Regions from separate parts of the Fictibacillus sp. S7 genome, predicted to be linked through region 2. Evidence: riboswitches for the same ligand, from Rfam matches in the RefSeq annotation. Region 2 holds a riboswitch; each other region holds the start of a gene.
What was found. Region 2 has a riboswitch for thiamine pyrophosphate ahead of DMO16_RS10880 (thiamine phosphate synthase). Riboswitches for the same ligand answer to the same signal wherever they lie in the genome.
Positions count from the first base shown of each region.

Region 1: it holds a riboswitch for thiamine pyrophosphate, as region 2 does, so the genes downstream of both, thiD (bifunctional hydroxymethylpyrimidine kinase/phosphomethylpyrimidine kinase) here and DMO16_RS10880 (thiamine phosphate synthase) in region 2, are expected to answer to the same signal.
Region 3: it holds a riboswitch for thiamine pyrophosphate, as region 2 does, so the genes downstream of both, thiT (energy-coupled thiamine transporter ThiT) here and DMO16_RS10880 (thiamine phosphate synthase) in region 2, are expected to answer to the same signal.

Region 1 covers NZ_QJKL01000001.1:1,556,563-1,562,760, reverse strand. The annotation lists gene DMO16_RS07945 (YkvI family membrane protein) at 1-702, shown strand, start outside; gene DMO16_RS07940 (APC family permease) at 827-2,170, shown strand; gene DMO16_RS07935 (YecA family protein) at 2,369-3,310, opposite strand; gene DMO16_RS07930 (IDEAL domain-containing protein) at 3,454-3,684, opposite strand; gene DMO16_RS07925 (hypothetical protein) at 3,814-4,053, opposite strand; TPP riboswitch at 4,214-4,316, shown strand; gene thiD (bifunctional hydroxymethylpyrimidine kinase/phosphomethylpyrimidine kinase) at 4,399-5,205, shown strand; gene thiM (hydroxyethylthiazole kinase) at 5,202-6,032, shown strand; gene thiE (thiamine phosphate synthase) at 6,019-6,198, shown strand, end outside.
Region 2 covers NZ_QJKL01000001.1:2,124,895-2,131,092, forward strand. The annotation lists gene DMO16_RS10865 (thiazole synthase) at 1-577, opposite strand, end outside; gene thiS (sulfur carrier protein ThiS) at 583-783, opposite strand; gene thiO (glycine oxidase ThiO) at 790-1,920, opposite strand; gene DMO16_RS10880 (thiamine phosphate synthase) at 1,904-2,536, opposite strand; TPP riboswitch at 2,630-2,734, opposite strand; gene DMO16_RS10885 (glycine--tRNA ligase) at 2,785-4,167, opposite strand; gene DMO16_RS24580 (hypothetical protein) at 4,557-4,946, opposite strand; gene DMO16_RS10895 (DUF1206 domain-containing protein) at 5,095-5,949, shown strand; gene DMO16_RS10900 (GDSL-type esterase/lipase family protein) at 6,094-6,198, shown strand, end outside.
Region 3 covers NZ_QJKL01000001.1:1,227,911-1,234,108, forward strand. The annotation lists gene sdaAB (L-serine ammonia-lyase, iron-sulfur-dependent subunit beta) at 1-545, opposite strand, end outside; gene DMO16_RS06215 (DAK2 domain-containing protein) at 635-2,317, opposite strand; gene DMO16_RS06220 (Asp23/Gls24 family envelope stress response protein) at 2,333-2,695, opposite strand; gene rpmB (50S ribosomal protein L28) at 2,929-3,117, shown strand; gene spoVM (stage V sporulation protein SpoVM) at 3,249-3,329, opposite strand; gene DMO16_RS06235 (thiamine diphosphokinase) at 3,428-4,069, opposite strand; gene thiT (energy-coupled thiamine transporter ThiT) at 4,066-4,638, opposite strand; TPP riboswitch at 4,713-4,820, opposite strand; gene rpe (ribulose-phosphate 3-epimerase) at 4,846-5,493, opposite strand; gene rsgA (ribosome small subunit-dependent GTPase A) at 5,495-6,198, opposite strand, start outside.

The sequences.
Region 1 (6,198 bases), 570 kb from region 2:
GAACAGCTTCATTTGCCGTTTCATGCCGGAATACTGCTCACCGTTTTATTATGCTTCATCGTTATGCAACGGGGGATGGAAGGTATTTTATGGACTAATTCGGTCATTGTCCCCATTATGATTCTTTTCTCCATTATTATATCGGTGTCCATGCTTTTTTCACCGATTGAGGCACCTCTGATCCGGACCGAGGATTTTACCGGGAATTGGAGATGGCTGTTCAGCCCGTTTACTTATGCTGCGTTTAATTTGACTTTGGCACAAGCGGTTCTTGTGCCACTTAGCCGGGAAGCTGAGGATGAATCAATCATCCGGTGGGGTGGTTTTTTAGGAGGGCTTGGATTGACCTTCATCCTGTTAAACAGCCACTTTGCCCTTTATCTGGTGCCGCAATCCGTTCAATATGAAATCCCTGTTGCCGAGATTATCAGCCGGCTCGGAATCTTTGTGCATTTGTTGTTTTTGCTCGTCGTATATGGTGAAATCTTCACTACGCTGATTGGAAACCTGTTCGGGCTTGTCGCTCCTTTGAAAAAATCATTCAAGCTTTCATCCAATTTCATTTTGCTGTTGTTAATGAGTGGGGGGTACTTAATCAGTTTGTTTGGCTATTCTTCACTTCTTCACTATCTTTATCCGTTGTTTGGATTGGTTGGGCTCGCTTATATGCTGGTGATTACGTTAAAAAAGGATTTTAAATAAAGAGATTTTTTTGAATAGAATTACTATTTTTGGTTATAGTGACAGGACTTAAACGCTGTGATAAAGTTTTAAAAAAGAAAGTCCTTCTAGAGTAGACAAAAATAGTTTGGGAGTGGACAGCAGCGTGAATACAGAAGCAGATCTGAAAAAAGATATCGGCCTTTCCGTAGCGATGTCTATTGTTATTGGTACAGTAATCGGTTCCGGGATCTTCATGAAACCGGGAAAAGTCATTGAATATGCAGGAGGATCAAGCATGGCACTCCTGGCCTGGCTGCTCGGTGGACTTATCACTCTGGCAGGAGGCCTGACCATTGCTGAAGTAGCCACGCAGATTCCAAAGACAGGCGGACTGTATGTTTATTTGGAAGAGGTGTATGGAAAGATTTGGGGCTATCTGAGCGGCTGGATGCAAACGGTGATTTACGGTCCCGCCATCATAGGAGGTCTCGGTCTATATTTTGGCTCTTTGCTTGCCCACTTGTTTGGATGGAACGATAAAACAGGACCGTGGATTGGTATTATTACGGTTGTTTTCCTAGCTGTGGTCAACAGCTTTGGCACTAAGTATGGTGGCATTGTACAAAACATAGCAACGATCGGAAAATTGCTCCCGATCGTGTTAATCGTTGTGTTTGGCATTTGGAAGGGAAATGAACAGGTTTTGAATGCAGGAAGCGGCTTTACAGGAGAAATCAGCATGGGAGCGGCCATTCTGGCAACATTGTTTGCTTATGATGGGTGGCTGATGGTCGGGTTTGTCGCTGGTGAAATGAAAAATCCTGCTAAAATACTACCTAAAGCGATCATTGGCGGGATTCTTTTTGTAACAGTCGCTTATCTGCTGGTAAATGTGGCCATGCTTCATGTACTACCAGCAAGCCGTATTGTTGAATTGGGAGAGAATTCAGCCGGAACTGCCGCTTCCCTATTGTTCGGTGAGATGGGCGGAAAATTGATTGCTGTGGGTATTGCTGTTTCCATTTTCGGTTGTTTGAACGGAAAGATCTTAACGTTTCCGCGTGTAACCTACGCAATGGCACTTCGCAAGCAGCTGCCGGCATCCCGCCTCTTTGCTTCTGTTTCTGAAAAATTTGGAACACCGATTCCGGCTACCGGGCTGCAGGTGGTTTTAGCTGTTGGCCTCATGCTGGTATCGAATCCGGATTACCTGTCCGCCATGGCGATATTTGCCATTTATATTTTTTATATATTTGCGTTTTTTGCTTTGTTTGTTTTGAGAAAACGAAACAAAGGGAAGAAAAGGTCATACAGTGTACCTCTGTTTCCAATCGTTCCGGCGTTTGCCATCATCGGCGCCAGTTATATTGTGATAGCTACGATAATTGATAATCCTGCTGACAGCCTAACGGCAATTGCTGTCACACTGGCAGGATTGCCCTTGTACTGGTACCTTAACAAAAGAAACCAGACGGAACACGAACCGCAACTGCAAAAGAAAGCGTAATATATTCCCGTAAAAAGCTCTGCTGATTTTCAGCAGAGCTTTTTCATTAGGTGCAAAAATTGAAACAGTCAACCAGCAAAAAAACCGAAAATATTAAGACCCTTTTTTGGCTAATCTCTCTGTAATATACGTTCAACGATTTGCGAAAGAAAAACAAACCAGCAGAAAGTTAAAAGAACCTGCCATTGGCAGGTTCTCTTATTGAATGATATTTTTCAGCTGCCGATATTTGGCGGATAGACTGGATGCTGAAATATCATAATAGGCAGCTGTTTCAGCCTGTGATGTGCCTTCTTCCAAAAGATGCTTGCTGACAAAATAATGCAGTGCTGCAGCGAAAAGCTGTTCTTTTCGAACGGTCAGCTTTTGGCTGTTGTTCCATTGATCCCAAAGGGGAATGGCCTTTTCATAAATTTCGGAAGAAGCTGTGTTTTTCAGTAGAGCTAAAACCGAATCATTGACCGGAACAGCAGACTTGTTGGACAAAAGAATGTGAAGAACATTTGGAAAATCGTCCTTCATTGTTAATTGTTCAGACTGAATGGTTTGCAGTTTCTCTGATAGATCGGAAGCGGAAACCGGAATTTTTGCATAATCAATGTAAAATTCTTGATGTTCCCCTGTAGCGATCAGCGAACCTGCAACAAGTAATTCCACTTCAGGAAGGGATTCTGAATGGATTTCAACCGTATGTTCCTGATGAGTGAAATAATCTCTCAGCTTATAAACGTTCCGGTTTAGCTGTTCCTGAACGGTATACAGTGAAGGGGTGGTGTTCTTCCATTCTTTCACTACTTCGTAGACCTGACGCTCTTCTTTTTCTTTTTGTTCCATAAGGTACAGTTCTACGGGTGTTTTACCGTCCTGAACCGCTGAATGAAAAATGAGCCAGCATACCATCAAGTTTGCGTATGTTTCCACCTGCTCATTATCAACATTAAATTGTTGGATAAAATTCCGTGTTTTTTTTTCCATGTCTTCATGAAAGTTGTCAAAAGCAAACTTTGCCAGCCCTTCCAGGTGACGGCTGATTTCAACCATTTGTTTCATCTTTGTTGTTGTCAGCGACCGTTGACAGCAATGTTTATATTTTTTCCCGCTTCCGCAAGGACAAGGATCGTTTCGTCTTACTTTACTCATGTTACCCTCCGTACATACTTCTCATGTTGTAAATAATCACCTTGTAAATACTAGCATAAACGCATGATAATGCAACTTTTTGCACTGCCGCACAACTGGGAGAGGGCAAAAAAAAAGAAATCAAACCAAAAAGGTTTGATTTCTTACCCCAGGAAGCGAAGGTATTCATCGGTCAATTTCATGAAACTTGCTTCATCTCGTTTCTCAAGGGCTTCATCTATTTTTTCTTTATAACGTTTAATTTGATGGGCGTGCAAGGACTCATCAAGGATCATCTGAGCAACCATATTAAAAGCGAACGGTTCATTTTTCTTCTGAAGTTTGTATTTCACAAGATCGTTCATATCTTTATTATACGACGTATTATCTTTCATGCTCTATTCCTCCTTGAATATTTTTGCAAAAGCTTGGGTGATTAAAGCTAATGCTTTAGTGGGTTTTTACTAGTATACTTATCCTATGAGATAATAGCAACTATTTAATTCTGAAAATTTAGATTTATTTTATTCGTTTTCCAGATTTAAATCAGCCAGCACCTCGTCAACAGAGTGGAAAGTTTTACTTTCCAGCTGCTCACCGCCTTCCATGTCAAAAACTCGCATTTCATAAACTTCTTCTGTAGGGTTATATTTGACTTCGACTGGATTGGTGTAATTTCTTGAGAAGGTTTCTTCTGACTGAGCGTGACTATAAACATCTTCTGGGTTGTTTTTTAAATTTTGCAGTTTCTCTCTTATATTCATAATTTCTCTCCCTCCAGAGTTTCTATCGGGTGTTGTATAAAATATGCCCGTAACTCGCTCTTTTTAAACGCTGTTCACTAACTTTTCGACATATTTCATATTTCCAATTTGACGCTTTTAAATTTGTCCGATACGATAGAGGGTAAATAATATTTATAGTACTAACCACTAGGGGAGCTTATGGAAGCTGAGAAAAGAGTGAACTTTGACCCTTTGAACCTGATACGGATCATACCGTCGTAGGGAAGTGGCTTAAACCGACGACCAGCTGAATGATGATGTTTAAGCCGCCTTCTTTTTGAGGGCGGCTTTTTATATGAAGTAAAGAAAAAAGGAGTTTTTCTAATGTCCAATACACCAAAAGCATTAACGATAGCAGGATCGGATTCTGGGGGAGGAGCGGGTATACAGGCCGACTTGAAAACTTTTCAAGAATTAGGCGCATATGGCATGTCAGTTATTACCGCTGTCACCGCACAAAATACCAAGGGTGTCCAAAATATCCATGCTATACCGGTTGAAATGGTGGTAGACCAACTGAAAAGTATTGCAGACGACCTCAGGCCAGAAGCGCTGAAGACAGGCATGCTTTTCAGTGCCGAAATTATTGAGGCGGTATCCTCACTTATTCAGGAATATAAATGGACCAACGTGGTAGTTGATCCGGTGATGATCGCGAAGGGAGGGGCAGAACTGCTTAAGAAGGATGCAATTGAAGCTCTAAAGAAACACCTTCTTCCAATCGCAGATATACTGACTCCAAACATTCCAGAAGCCGAGCAACTGACCGGAAGAAAGATTGAGGACAAACAGGGCAGAGAAGACGCAGCCAAGTTTCTGCATGGTTTGGGAGCAAAGCAAATCGTCATCAAGGGCGGTCACCTTCCCCATGAAAATGAACCAGTGGATCTGTATTATGATGGGGAACAATTGATTGAATTTGAAGGGAAACGCATTGAAACATCACAAACCCATGGAACAGGCTGTACATTTGCTGCTGCAATAACAGCCGAACTGGCTGTTGGAAAATCTCCGATTGAAGCCGTTGAAACCGCCAAAGCCTTTATACAGGAAGCCATCAGCGTACCCCTTCATCTGGGAAGCGGCCATGGACCGACCAACCACTGGGCCTACAGGAGGAAATACCAATGACAAAATTACCAAATCTTTTAAAAGATATTCGCTTGAAAAAACCGCTGATTCATCATATGACCAATCAAGTAACAATGAATTTCCTGGCTAATGGAATTCTCGCTGCAGGAGGAAGCCCAATGATGGCCCACCATTATGAAGAAGCTGAAGAAGCTGTAATGGCTGCCGATGCTCTTATATTGAATATCGGAACGGTTGAGCCGGATTTGGTGAAAGGGATGATCCTAGCCGGGAAAAAAGCCAAATCCAGTGAAATTCCGGTTGTACTTGATCCGGTCGGTGCGGGATTATCATCGTTAAGAAAAACGGCTGTTTCAGAAATTATTGATGAAGTCTCTCCAAATGTGATCTGCGGCAATGCGGCAGAGATCGCCTTTTTAAGTGGAGAACAATGGAGTGGAAAAGGCGTAGACGGGAGCCTGGCAGAGGACAGTTCGGAACTGGCCCGCTTTGCGGCCAATCAGTTGAATTGCTTGGTATCGATTACAGGCAAAGAGGATATCTTGAGTGATGGGGCAGAAACCATGGTAATAAGAGGAGGGCATGAGATGCTTTCCTATGTGACGGGGACGGGCTGCCTCTCCACCTCTTTGATCGGGTTGTTTCTAGCCAAATCGGTAACGACTGATTTGACTTCATTCGAACGGATGGCCGGAGCGCTTACTTACCTGGGTCTTTGTGCTGAACGTGCGGTTTCCGCTGCGCGCGGGCCTGGGAGTTTTCAAACGGCTTTTTTGGATGAGCTATATCTATTAAGTGCTGAAGAACTTGACGAGACAGGAAGATGGGAAACGGTTCACGGAGGGAAGAGCAATGAACAAAGCTGAGCTTCAAGATCGTATGAAGGTATATTTTATTATGGGAAGCACTAATTGTTCAGCAGATGCCGAAGAAGTTCTGGAGAAGGCGCTCATTGGTGGAGCAACAATTTTCCAATTCCGTGAAAAAGGGGAGGGTTGTCTGGAAGGAAACGACCGGATAGAACTTGCCATG
Region 2 (6,198 bases):
ACGCGGCATCTGCCGGCGATCCGATCCCGGCATCCACAATAACCGGTATCGTTGCCTGCTCGACGATCAGGCTGATATTTAAGGGGTTGATGATTCCAAGGCCCGAACCAATGGGTGAAGCTCCGGGCATAATGGCATGCACGCCAAGGTCCTCTAATTTCTTTGCAAGAAGTACATCATCAGAAGCATAAGGCAGAACCGTAAATCCTTCATTCAGCAAGATATCCGACGCTCTCAGCGTTTCTACCGGATCAGGCAGAAGGGTCTTGAAATCTCCTATAACTTCTACCTTAATCATATCACATAAACCTGATGCTTTTGCCAGCTTTGCGATCCTGACCGCTTCTTCTGCTGTTTTGGCACCCGCCGTATTGGGAAGCAGAGTATATTTCGACGCATCCAGCTTTTCTAAAAAATTCGGCTGTTCCGGATCAAAAATATTCATTCTCCTGACTGCAAATGTCAGAATCTCTGTACCTGATACGTTAACCGCTTCTTTTTGAACATCAAAATCCGGGAATTTTCCCGTTCCCAAAAGAAGACGTGAAGAAAATTCATGGTTTCCAATTTTAAGCATAATGCTCATCCTCCTCCTACCAAATGGACTATCTCTACTTTATCTCCGTTGGCCAATACCGTTTCGGCATGCTGGCTTTTGTTCAAGATTTCTTCATTAAGCTCTACGATCGCCCCCTTGCCAGCCAGCTTTAGCTCTTTGATTAAATCATCAACCGTCTGAACCCGGGCAACTTCCATTGTGTTTCCGTTTACGATCAGCTTCATGTCCCCTCATCCTTTCATTTGTTCAAGAACAAACCGTTCGGGAGCAAACTCATTCAGACTTTGCTCCTCTTTCCTTCCGCAAACCAGCTCGGTTATCCATTGCCCGGTAATCGGGCTCAAAAGAATTCCGTTTCTGAAATGCCCGGCTGCAAAATAAATGTTGGAATGGTTGGGATGTTTCCCCATATACGGCAGGCCGTCCGGTGTTTGCGGACGAAAGCCGCTCCACGCCTTCTCCCATTCTCCATTACGGATGCCGGGAACCACCTTTATCGCACCCTCAAGCAATTGCCCGACGGCTTCAGCGGTTACTTTCCGGTCATAGGTTCCCGTACGCATCGTCGCGCCGATCACCAGTCTGCCTCCCTGTTTCGGCACAAGGTAGCAGTCTTTTGAAATGATGCTTGAGGTAATGACAGGCTCCATAAAATTCAGTGACAGACATTCTCCTTTTACGGGAAAGACCGGCATATGAAGGCCTGTCTGGGCAGCAAGTCTCCCTGTCCATACGCCTGAAGCCAGCACCAGTTTTTCCCCATAAAACGTGCCTGCGCTGGTTTGCACGCCTGTTCCCAGTTGGGCAAATTCGAAGCCAGCAGCCTCTGTATACTCCATAAAATCGGCACCCAGCTTTACAGCGGCCTGGGCGTAGGCCTGAGTCAGCTTGGGAGCATTCACCTGACCGTCCTTCGGCAAAAACAGGGCGCCCGCCAGCTCCGCTGATGCGTTTGGTTCCTTTTTACAAAGTTCATCCACGTCCATCCACTCGGCGGGCTGTCCGTTAGCCCTGTGAAAGGCAGCCAAATCCTGCAGCCTTTCAGCCTCACAGCTGTCTTTGGCTGTTTTAAACAATCCTTTATCCACCCATTCCATATCCACACCGCTGATTTCCTTAAGTTCATAACTTAGTTCCGGAAAAAGCTGCCTGCTCTGTCTGGCCATCTCATACAGCGGGCCTGCTTCATGAATCTCCGCCTGGGCTCCGAGCATGCCGGCCGCCGCAGAAGAGGCTTCACTTCCAATTTTGTTTCGTTCCAATACAAGAACGTTGTAAGGGGTGTGACGGCGAAGAAAGTAGGCGATCGAACTGCCAATGACCCCTCCGCCGACGATGATGACATCATAATGTTTGCGCATCCTGATCACTCTCTTTCATTAAAACTGCTTTGTACTGTTTGGCTATCGAAACTGGATCTTCCGCCTTCCAGATTCCTGACATGACAGCAATGCCCGATGCTCCTGCGCTGACAATGGCGCCAACTCTCTCCGGAGAAATTCCTCCTATGGCGAGAACCGGAATGCTGACCGCTTCGGCCACCTCCTGCAATTGATCAAGTCCCCTTGGCTCTTTATCCTTTTTGCTTTCGGTTGAAAAAACATGACCAAAGAAAAGATAGTCTGCCCCCTTCTGTTCTGCCTGGATCGCCCCATCCCTCGAATGGACTGACTGACCGATTCTAAAAGAAGGAAAATGATGCCTGACCACATCTGGCGCAAGACTGCTTTCCTTTAAATGAATGCCGCCGAGTCCTGCAGCTACCGCAACATCCACACGGTCATTCATATAAATGGCTTCGTTTTGTATCCCACATTGCTTCAGCTTTTCGGACAAACTGTAAATGTCGCCTGCAGCCTGGCTGTTTTCTCTGATATGTATTGCTGTCACATGGGGGGCAAGGATGGATGACACTGAAAGAATACGGTCTTCGCTCTGTTTGCCGTCCGTGATGACATGGAACTCCAATGGGTACATTTCCATTCCTCATTTCCATACAAAAAAACCACTCTTTGCGTAGAAAGAGTGGCTGATTCACTGTTATTTCAAATCAGCTGCAGCAGCTGTCAAAGCTGTGCAGTGGCACTTCCCTACGCTGGCATCATCCAGATCAGGTTCAAAGGGTTTAGAACAATGCGTTCAGTCTCAGCCAGGAAGGCTCCCCCAGTGTTGCTATAATATGAAGTTATTTTCATCTTACCACGACCGAAAAAAATGTAAAGTGATTAGAAGCTGATTTTTTGCTCGAGAAACGCACGCAATTCGGATACCGGCATACGCACCTGTTCCATTGTATCACGGTCACGAACTGTTACTTGCTGGTCTTCCTTCGAATCAAAATCATACGTGATACAAAACGGCGTTCCGATTTCATCTTGTCTGCGGTACCGTTTTCCGATTGATCCGGTTTCGTCATAATCCACCATAAAGTCCTTGGCAAGACCTGCGAACACTTCACGCGCTTCCTCGGATAATTTTTTGGAAAGTGGCAGTACCGCTGCTTTAAACGGCGCAAGGGCAGGGTGCAGATGAAGCACATTTCGTGTGTCTCCGCCTTCCAGCTCTTCCTCTTCATAAGCATCAATCAAGAAGGCAAGGGTGACACGATCTGCTCCAAGCGATGGTTCGATGCAATACGGAACATAACGGTCGTTCGTTTCCTGATCAATATAATTGAAATCTTCTCCGGAATGTTCGCTGTGGCGCTTCAAGTCAAAGTCGGTGCGGGAAGCAATTCCCCAGAGCTCGCCCCATCCAAATGGGAACTGATATTCAAAATCTGTCGTCGCGTTGCTGTAGTGAGAAAGCTCTTCGGATTCATGATCACGAAGGCGAAGCTTATCCTGCTTCATGCCAAGATTCAATAGGAAATCATGGGCGTATTGCTTCCAGAAATCGAACCATTTCAATTCCTCTCCCGGTTTGCAGAAGAATTCAAGTTCCATCTGTTCAAATTCCCGAGTACGGAATGTAAAGTTTCCTGGCGTGATTTCGTTTCGGAAGCTTTTGCCTACTTGTGCAATACCAAACGGCAGCTTTTTCCTCATGGTACGCTGAACGTTTTTAAAGTTTACAAAGATCCCCTGCGCTGTTTCAGGGCGAAGATAGATTTCGTTCGTACTGGACTCTGTTACCCCCTGGAATGTCTTGAACATCAGGTTAAATTGGCGGATGGAAGTAAAATCATGTGCTCCGCATTCAGGACAGGCAATGTTATGTTCTTCAATCAATTTTTCCATTTCATCAAATGACAATCCATCCACAATCTTTTCAATGCCTTTTTCGGAAAGCGCATCTTCAATGAGCTTGTCCGCACGGTGGCGTGCTTTACACTGTTTACAGTCTATCATTGGGTCATTGAAGTTTCCAATGTGTCCTGAAGCCACCCATGTTTGTGGATTCATCAGGATTGCAGCATCGAGACCTACATTGTAAGGGGACTCCTGAACAAACTTTTTCCACCAGGCTTTTTTTACATTGTTTTTCAGCTCCACACCGAGCGGGCCATAATCCCAAGTATTTGAAAGTCCTCCGTAGATTTCAGATCCCGGAAAAATAAATCCGCGCTGTTTCGCCATGTTGACGACTTGCTCCATTGTCACACTCATGTCATTCTCTCCTTTATTCGCATTTGCTTTTTGAAAACCAAAAAAGCCCCCGCCCATAGACAAATCCTGTTTGTCCAGGGACGAGAGCTGTACTCACGCGGTTCCACCCCAATTGATGCAATCACTATTGCATCCGCTTTGGTCAATTAATGGCTCGAGACTTCCGTTTCTCTGAACATTTGACCGGGCTTTCACCATCCCCGGTTCGCTTCATTCTAAAGAGGCTCAGATACTATTGGTCTGTCATTGCGTTATGATCTTCGATTATGGAAAAAATAGTACAGTTTTTCCGCCATAATGTCAAGTCTGTACGGTATCCAGAACTTTTATTCTGTTCAGTAAAAAAAAGAAAACTCATCGTTTTTGCAGATGAGTTTTTCATACGTGCATTAGAAGCCCCCAAAGCCGCCACCCGGAAAGCCGCCATAATAACCAGGGTAGCCGCCATAATAACCAGGGTAGCCGCCAAATCCTCCCGGTACGCCTCCATAAGCGCCTGGAAAGGGAGCCACACCACCGTACCCATAACCGTAGCCAAAGGCAACTGGCGGACGCGGAGCGAGTGCAAATCCGGCAATCGTACCGAGTCCAAGACCGATCAGCCCTGCACCCAATAACGGAAAGAACCTTCCTGTTCCATCATCCTGATGGGGAAGCAAATACACATTTTCTGCATCAACATTTTGGATGGTTCCTACGTATCGATTTCCATCGGTGGTGGTGATTTCAACATCCTGACCCATATATTGACAGCATAACCCATAATAATGTTCTTTCATATATAACCCTCCCTTTAGATTAAATTGCATAAGGTTTCTTTCTATGGTATGCAAATTATGGAATATGGGTTTGGACAGCTGTCTGCTAGTTTGATGAATTGGAGAAAATGGGTACTAAGTACATAGAACCTTTGAAAGGGGCACCCATATGGATAAAGATTTGTCACAGCACAAAGAGCACGCTGAAAGAAAAGCTGAAGAATACAAAGAAGAAGCCGAGCCATGGATCGTTCGCATGGCCCGGTTTGGCCACCTGTCGAAAGGTGCCGTTTACATTCTCATTGGAGTACTCGCGGTTATGACTGCATTCGGTTTGGAGGGGAAACTCGCTACTTCCTCTGGTGCACTTTACACGATCGCCAAGCAGCCTTTTGGCTCCATTCTGCTTGCAGTGCTCGCTGTCGGGCTTGCCGGCTATGCGTTGTGGGAAGTCATCATGGCAATCTTTGATCCCGAGCACAAAGGGAAGGATGCAAAAGGATGGATGGCACGCATAAGCTACCTCATTGTTGCAGGTGTCTATTTCGGCTTATGCGGAAGTGCCATCAAGATTATATTCAGAGCTAGCAGTGGTTCCTCCAGCGAGAAATACCAGACACTTTCAGCCAAAGTTCTTGCTCAGCCTTTTGGCCAGTTCATCATTGGGCTCCTTGGCGCCATTCTGATCGGGGTAGGAATCTTTAATTTTTATAAGGCCTATAAGGAAAAATATTTAAACAAACTGAAGCGCGAAGAAATGAATCAAAAAGAATGGAAAACAGCACGTTACATTGGCAAATTTGGAATTTCCGCCCACGGAATCGTCTTTGCCATTATGGGCATCTTTCTCATCCGTGCAGCCGTCCAGGCAGACCCTGATGAAACGAAAGGACTGGACGGAGCACTTGCGGAGCTTGTTAAACAGCCCTATGGGCAGGTTCTCCTGACCATAGTAGCTCTCGGTCTCGTTGCCTACGGCGTTTACCTGCTCTTTGAAGCACGCTTCAGAAGGCTCGACCCTTAAAACAACAACATCCCGGCACAAAAGAGCCGGGATGTTGTTTTATTGATCCGGTGTGAGACCGCTCTCATATGTTTCTTTCATGCTAATATATTGATAGGAGAGGGAGAAATGGTTTAAAATGGGGACCTTGAAAGGAGGCAGCATATGAAGAAATGGCTATGGCTGGCGCTCATCCTTTTAGGTTTGATAGTTGTCTCTGTCGGAGGATGGTATTATTATCCTCAATTTAAAATTGACCGTTTGAAAGCA
Region 3 (6,198 bases), 900 kb from region 2:
TTTCGCGAGACACGCATATGTCCAATATTGATCTGATGCTTGGCCAGAACATTTGCCACACCTGCAATGGCGCCATAACGGTCATTATGGACAATAAGAAGGGCGGGGTGTTCACCGCTCAGCTGCAGATCGAATCCATTCAGTTCTGTTATTTCTATTTTTCCACCGCCGATCGAAATTCCAACCAGCTCAATTTTACCATGCTCATCTCCGAGAACAATCCTGGCTGTATTCGGGTGATCGGTAATCGCATCTTCTTCCGTCATTTTGATCTCAATGTTCTGCTCCTTCGCCAATGAAAGCGCATCCACAATCCGAGTGTCAAAAGTATCAAAATCCAGGATGCCTCCCACGATCGCAACATCGGTTCCATGACCCCGGTATGTTTTGGCGAACGATCCATAAAAAGAAATATGCGCATAGTCCGGTTTCCGTCCGAACAAGTCGCGGGCTACTCTTCCGATTCGTGCGGCACCCGCTGTATGAGAGCTTGAAGGTCCTATCATTACAGGACCAATAATATCAAAAACACTTTTGTACTTCATCTTTGTCCCTCCGAAAAAGAATATTACACATAAAAATATTCCCTTCATTACTGTATCATATCTGAACAATAATGAAGAGAACATCTTTCTTACTCAACCGAGATAATATACGGATAAATAGGCTGATTTCCGAGATGAACTTCCACTTCAACAGAGGGGTATGTTTCTTCAATGTACTGTACCAGTGATTTTGTTTCTTCCTCAGTTGCATCTTCTCCGGTGATCAACGTAAGAATCTCTGAATCCTCATCAACCATTTCTTTGATGAGCTGATGAAGAGCTTCTGTTTGATCAGGCATGGAAGCCACGATTTTTCCGTTCATAATTCCCATAAAATCACCTTTTTTGATCTCTATTCCGTCAATGGATGTGTCCCTGACAGCATGGGTCAATTGTCCGGATGTTACATGGTTCAGTGCCTCTGTCATCCTGCCCTGGTTTTCCTCCAGATTTACTGCCGGGTTGAAAGCAAGCAAGGCGGCCATTCCCTGAGGAACGTTTTTCGAGCGGACAATGGCAACATCCTGGTCGGCGACCGTGGCTGCCTGTTCGGCGGCCATGACAATATTGCCGTTATTCGGAAGAACGATGACCTTCTCTGCGTTCACTACCTCAATGGCTTTCACGATGTCTTCCGTACTCGGGTTCATGGTCTGTCCGCCTTCAATGACATAACCTGCTCCAAGCGAAGTAAAGAGCTCTTTAATTCCGCTTCCCATGGCAACCGTTACGATTCCATATTCCTTTTTCTCGCTTTTGGCGGCCGGGCTGGCGGCCGGTTCGTGCATCGCCCGGTCGGATTCCAGGATGGCTGAATGCTGTTCTCTCATGTTTTCAATTTTTATGTTAATCAGGCTTCCGAAGCGCTGTGCCAGTGACAGCATGTCTCCAGGCTGTTCGGTATGAATATGAACCTTCACGAGCTCCTCATCAGCAACAACAAGCAATGAGTCGCCGTGCCGATTCAGCTCGTTTCGAAATTCCTCTTCACTGAATGGTGCTTTTTTTATTTTATCATCTTCGAATCTCACCATAAATTCGGTGCAGTATCCGTAATGAATATCTTCGGTCTTCATATGGAGCTGAGCTTTATGATGCTCGGCATTGACCATATCCTTCATGGAAGGTGCCTGCGGGGAAATTTCAGACAGTTCCTTTCCTTCAAGGGCAGAAAGAAATCCTTCATACACCGTCAGAAGCCCCTGTCCGCCGGAGTCCACCACCCCTACTTCCTTCAGTACAGGAAGCAAATCAGGTGTGCGATCAAGAGAAACTTTGGCTTCTTCAACAATCTCATACATGACGAGAAGAAGATCATCATTTTTCTTTGCTGACTTTACGGCTCGCCTGGCCGCGTCTTTCGCCACTGTCAAAATGGTTCCTTCGATCGGTTTCATCACAGCTTTGTATGCTGTTTCCACTCCGTTCTCAAATGCTTTTGCAAAGTCAACCGAAGTAATCTTTGCCTTCCCTTCGATTGATTTTGAAAAACCACGGAAAAGCTGGGATAGTATTACCCCAGAGTTGCCTCTTGCTCCCATCAGCAGGCCGCGTGAAAAGACTTGAGCAACCTTTCCGATATCGGCGCTGGTATTTTGCTGAACTTCTTTTGCCCCGGAAGTGATGGTAAGGTTCATATTGGTCCCTGTATCTCCATCTGGAACAGGAAAGACATTAAGTGCATCAATCATTGCTGCATTTTTTGATAAGTTTGCGGCACCGAGTGCAACCATGGCCGCAAACTTTTTACCGTCTAAAACTGTTAAAGACACAAACTTTCCTCCTAACTAAGGGGTTGTAACCCTGACACCTTGAACAAAGATGTTAACCGAATCCACAGACAGACCCAGCATTTGATCAAGTGTATACTTCACTTTGGTTTGAACATTATGGGCTACTTCTGAAATCTTCGTTCCGTAGCTTACGATAATGTACATATCAATATGTACTTCTTCTTCTTCCTGTCGAACCACAATTCCCCGAGAGAAGTTGTCACGCCCTAAAAGCTCGGTAATGCCATCCTTCAGCTGCTTTCTTGACGCCATGCCAATAATTCCGTAACAGTCAATTGCGGCTCCTCCAGCAATGGTTGCGATGACTTCCGTAGAAATGTCAATCTGGCCGTATTTGTTCTTCATTTCAATGGACACGATGAATCCCCCTTTTTATGAATCAATTATGGCTAACCCTCATTTTACTATATAACTATGTTTTTTAAAAGGACATCTCCATTTGACAACAGCATCAAAGTTATGTCAAGCATTTTTACTTGAAATGCATAAATTCATTTGTTGCTTTTCTTTAGTGGTCATGCTACTATAGGTTAGTATTTAACATACGACTGATATGATACAGTTTTACTGTTATAAAGGAGGTACACAATATGTCACGCAAATGCTACGTTACTGGAAAAGGCCCTAAAACAGGAAACAAGCGTTCACACGCCTTGAACAAAACCAAAAAGAGCTGGGGAGTTAACGTTCAAAAAGTCCGCATTTTGGTTGACGGCAAGCCGAAACGTGTATATGTTTCTGCACGTGCCCTTAAATCCGGAAAAATCGAACGTGTGTAAATGCTCATAAAACAACGGGTTCCCCGTTGTTTTTTATTTTGCAAAAAAAAAGGAAAGGCACCCTCTTTGACAGGGTGCCTTTCCTTTTTTAATAGATGTTGTACATAAAATAAGGTGCCGGTCGTCCTCTTTTATCCTTTTCTAAACGAACCTAAAACCGCACGTACAAATCCTCCTAAAAACCTAGGCAGTTTAATGGTGTAAAATTTCATCATACCCCTCCTCCAGGCCCTTAAAAAATAAGACATTCCTTGTAAATATATTCATCATATAAAAAATAGTACCATGCGGCCTGCCGTTAAAGATTAATTTAATCATGGCTCTTTATGAACATTAATATGCCGCCAGAGAAGGAATAAGTACCATTTTTATTTACAAGCTCATTGGATATGCAAAGGGTGGAACCCATTGGCAAATATTGCTGTTTCAATGGGTATTTAAATCCGGAAAGCGAGAGGCCATTCACCGGCCCGTTAAAGGGAAGAAAGGAATGATAGGGGTACTCCGGTTCATTCACGGCCTCATATGTCCCGGGTGCTTTCAGGCTGATTGAATTTTGACTGTCGCGGATCTCGATCGGCACACTCTGTTCAAGGCCCAAAAGCAGAAGCTGGATATTGGCCAGTTCATGATCGAGCCTGCCGCCAGTCGCGCCAAGCAATATGATTCCTTCCGGCTGTTCGTCAACCGCCCATTCGAGGGCCAGTTCCAGGTCGGTTTTGTCCTTTTCGCTGTCATATTCAAATACCGGGAGTTCATAAGAGGACATCCATTCCCTTTCCCTGCTGTCCAGTGAGTCAAAATCACCAAAGGCATAATGAGGCTTGATGCCTTTTTTCAGCAGATGGTACACCCCACGATCAACTCCTACCCAGACGGAGTCATTTACAGGAAAACAAGAAAAGTCCGGATGCTTCTCTTCCGGACCTCCTGCTACAATGATGATATTCATGCTGCCTGTGTTACTCCGCGGCCCGTGTGATGAAGAAGGCGAGGCGCGGTTTTCGTTAAGAAAAGGAACGCCACAATGGTGATAAGAGCAACCGGAATCATGTAGGAAACATTATAGATTACTGAATACACAAAAGGATTCATTCCTTTCGGAGCGTATGCTGCAAAGAAAATGACACCTGAAACCACGTGAGAAGCAAGACGGAGCACGCTTCCAAACAAGATTCCAGCCACAATGGCTGACATTCTTCTTTTTGGCGAAGATACGGCATTGACTCTGAAAACTCCTGCAAAACCAGCAAGCAAAAAGGCCAGCGGATAATCAAGAATCAAGGAAGCCGGATGAATGCCCGCTGTTCCGTCAATCAGCATTTTGACCATTCCTACGATCAGGCCTGTGGCGACCCCCCCGGATACTCCTCTGCGGAACGCCATTAGAAAAATCGGCAGCATTTCCAGAGAAACCGATCCCCCATAGGCCCAAATCCCTTTAAATTGTACAAAGCTTAAAATGATGGCCAGTGCGGACATCATTGCGATTTCGGTTAAAAACCCAATCCGTTTTGTCATATTGTTCTCCCCCTAACATAGTTAAGAAAAGAAAAAAGCAACCGGCATGTGAATGACGGTTGCTTTTTAATGAAACAACAGCGACTCCACATTCCTACGCAAGCATGATCTTGCTTCAGGTTCTAAGGGTCGGGAACTTACTCCCCTCTCAGCCCCTTTATGGGACTCCCCCTGTGGTTACTTCTCTCAGTTCTTTATACCCATCTATTATACACCACGAATGGCCTGAATTGCACCTTTTATGTCCTTTTTCCCATAAATGGCCGATCCCGCAACAAGGACAGTCGCTCCCGCTTTTTCACAAAGGCGTGCGGTTTCTGCATTTACGCCCCCGTCAACCTCGATCTCGACATCAAGACCCTTTTCGTCGATCAGGGTTCTGAGTTCCTTGATTTTTGATAAAGATTCTTGGATAAAAGACTGTCCTCCAAAGCCCGGATTGACCGACATGATTAAAACAAGGTCCAATTCAGGAAGAACATGCTTAATCGTATCGATCGGAGTGGCAGGGTTCAGTACAACCCCCGCTTTTTTTCCATGCTCTTTAATCAGCTGGATGGTCCGGTGCAGATGCGGGCACGCTTCTACATGAACCGTAATGATGTCGGCTCCTGCCTCTGCAAAATTAGGAATATATTGATCCGGATTTTCAATCATCAAATGGACATCAAATGTCAGATCTGTCAACGGGCGAATCGCGTTTACCACAAGCGGGCCCATCGTAATGTTTGGTACGAAATGACCGTCCATCACATCTATATGGATGTAATCGGCCCCGCTCTCATCAGCTGCCCTGACTTCTTCGCCCAGCTTCGAAAAGTCAGCGGACAGTATGGATGGCGCAACTTTTATCATGTTAGTACCTCCGTTTTTGTTCCTTGATTTCCTGTAAAAATTCCAAGTAATGGTCATAGCGGAAGCGGGGAATCTCCCCTTCTTCCACGGCTTCTTTTACCGCACATTTCGGCTCCGAGCTGTGTGTGCAGCCCCGAAACTTGCAATCCGATACTCTTTCTTTCATCTCCGGAAAATTATAAGAGAGCTCTTCGGTTTCAATTTCAACAAAATCCAGCGAACTGAATCCCGGTGTATCGGCAATCAGTCCTTCACCATATGGAAGGAGTTCTACATGCCTGGTCGTATGCTTTCCCCTGCCCAAATGGTCGGAAATATCATTGGTCTCCAGCATAAGCTCGGGCATCAGTGCATTCAATAGAGACGACTTTCCAACTCCCGACTGTCCGGCAAACACACTGGTTTTGCCTTTAAAAATGGGTTTGATCGCTTCCATTCCAGCGAGCGACATGGCAGAGGTTGGAAGGACATCATATCCCAGCTTGCGGTAGGCTGTGATATAATTTTCAATTTCCTGCTGGTACTCGTTACTCTCGATCAAATCCATCTTTGTAATGCATATAACCGGCTGTATGCCATTATCCTCGATGTGGACAAGAAAACGGTCGAGCAACGCTGTAGAAAATTCCGGCCGCACTGCAGAAAACACTAAAATAGCCTGATCGACATTCGAGATGGGCGGCCGGTTCAATTCATTCTTTCTCT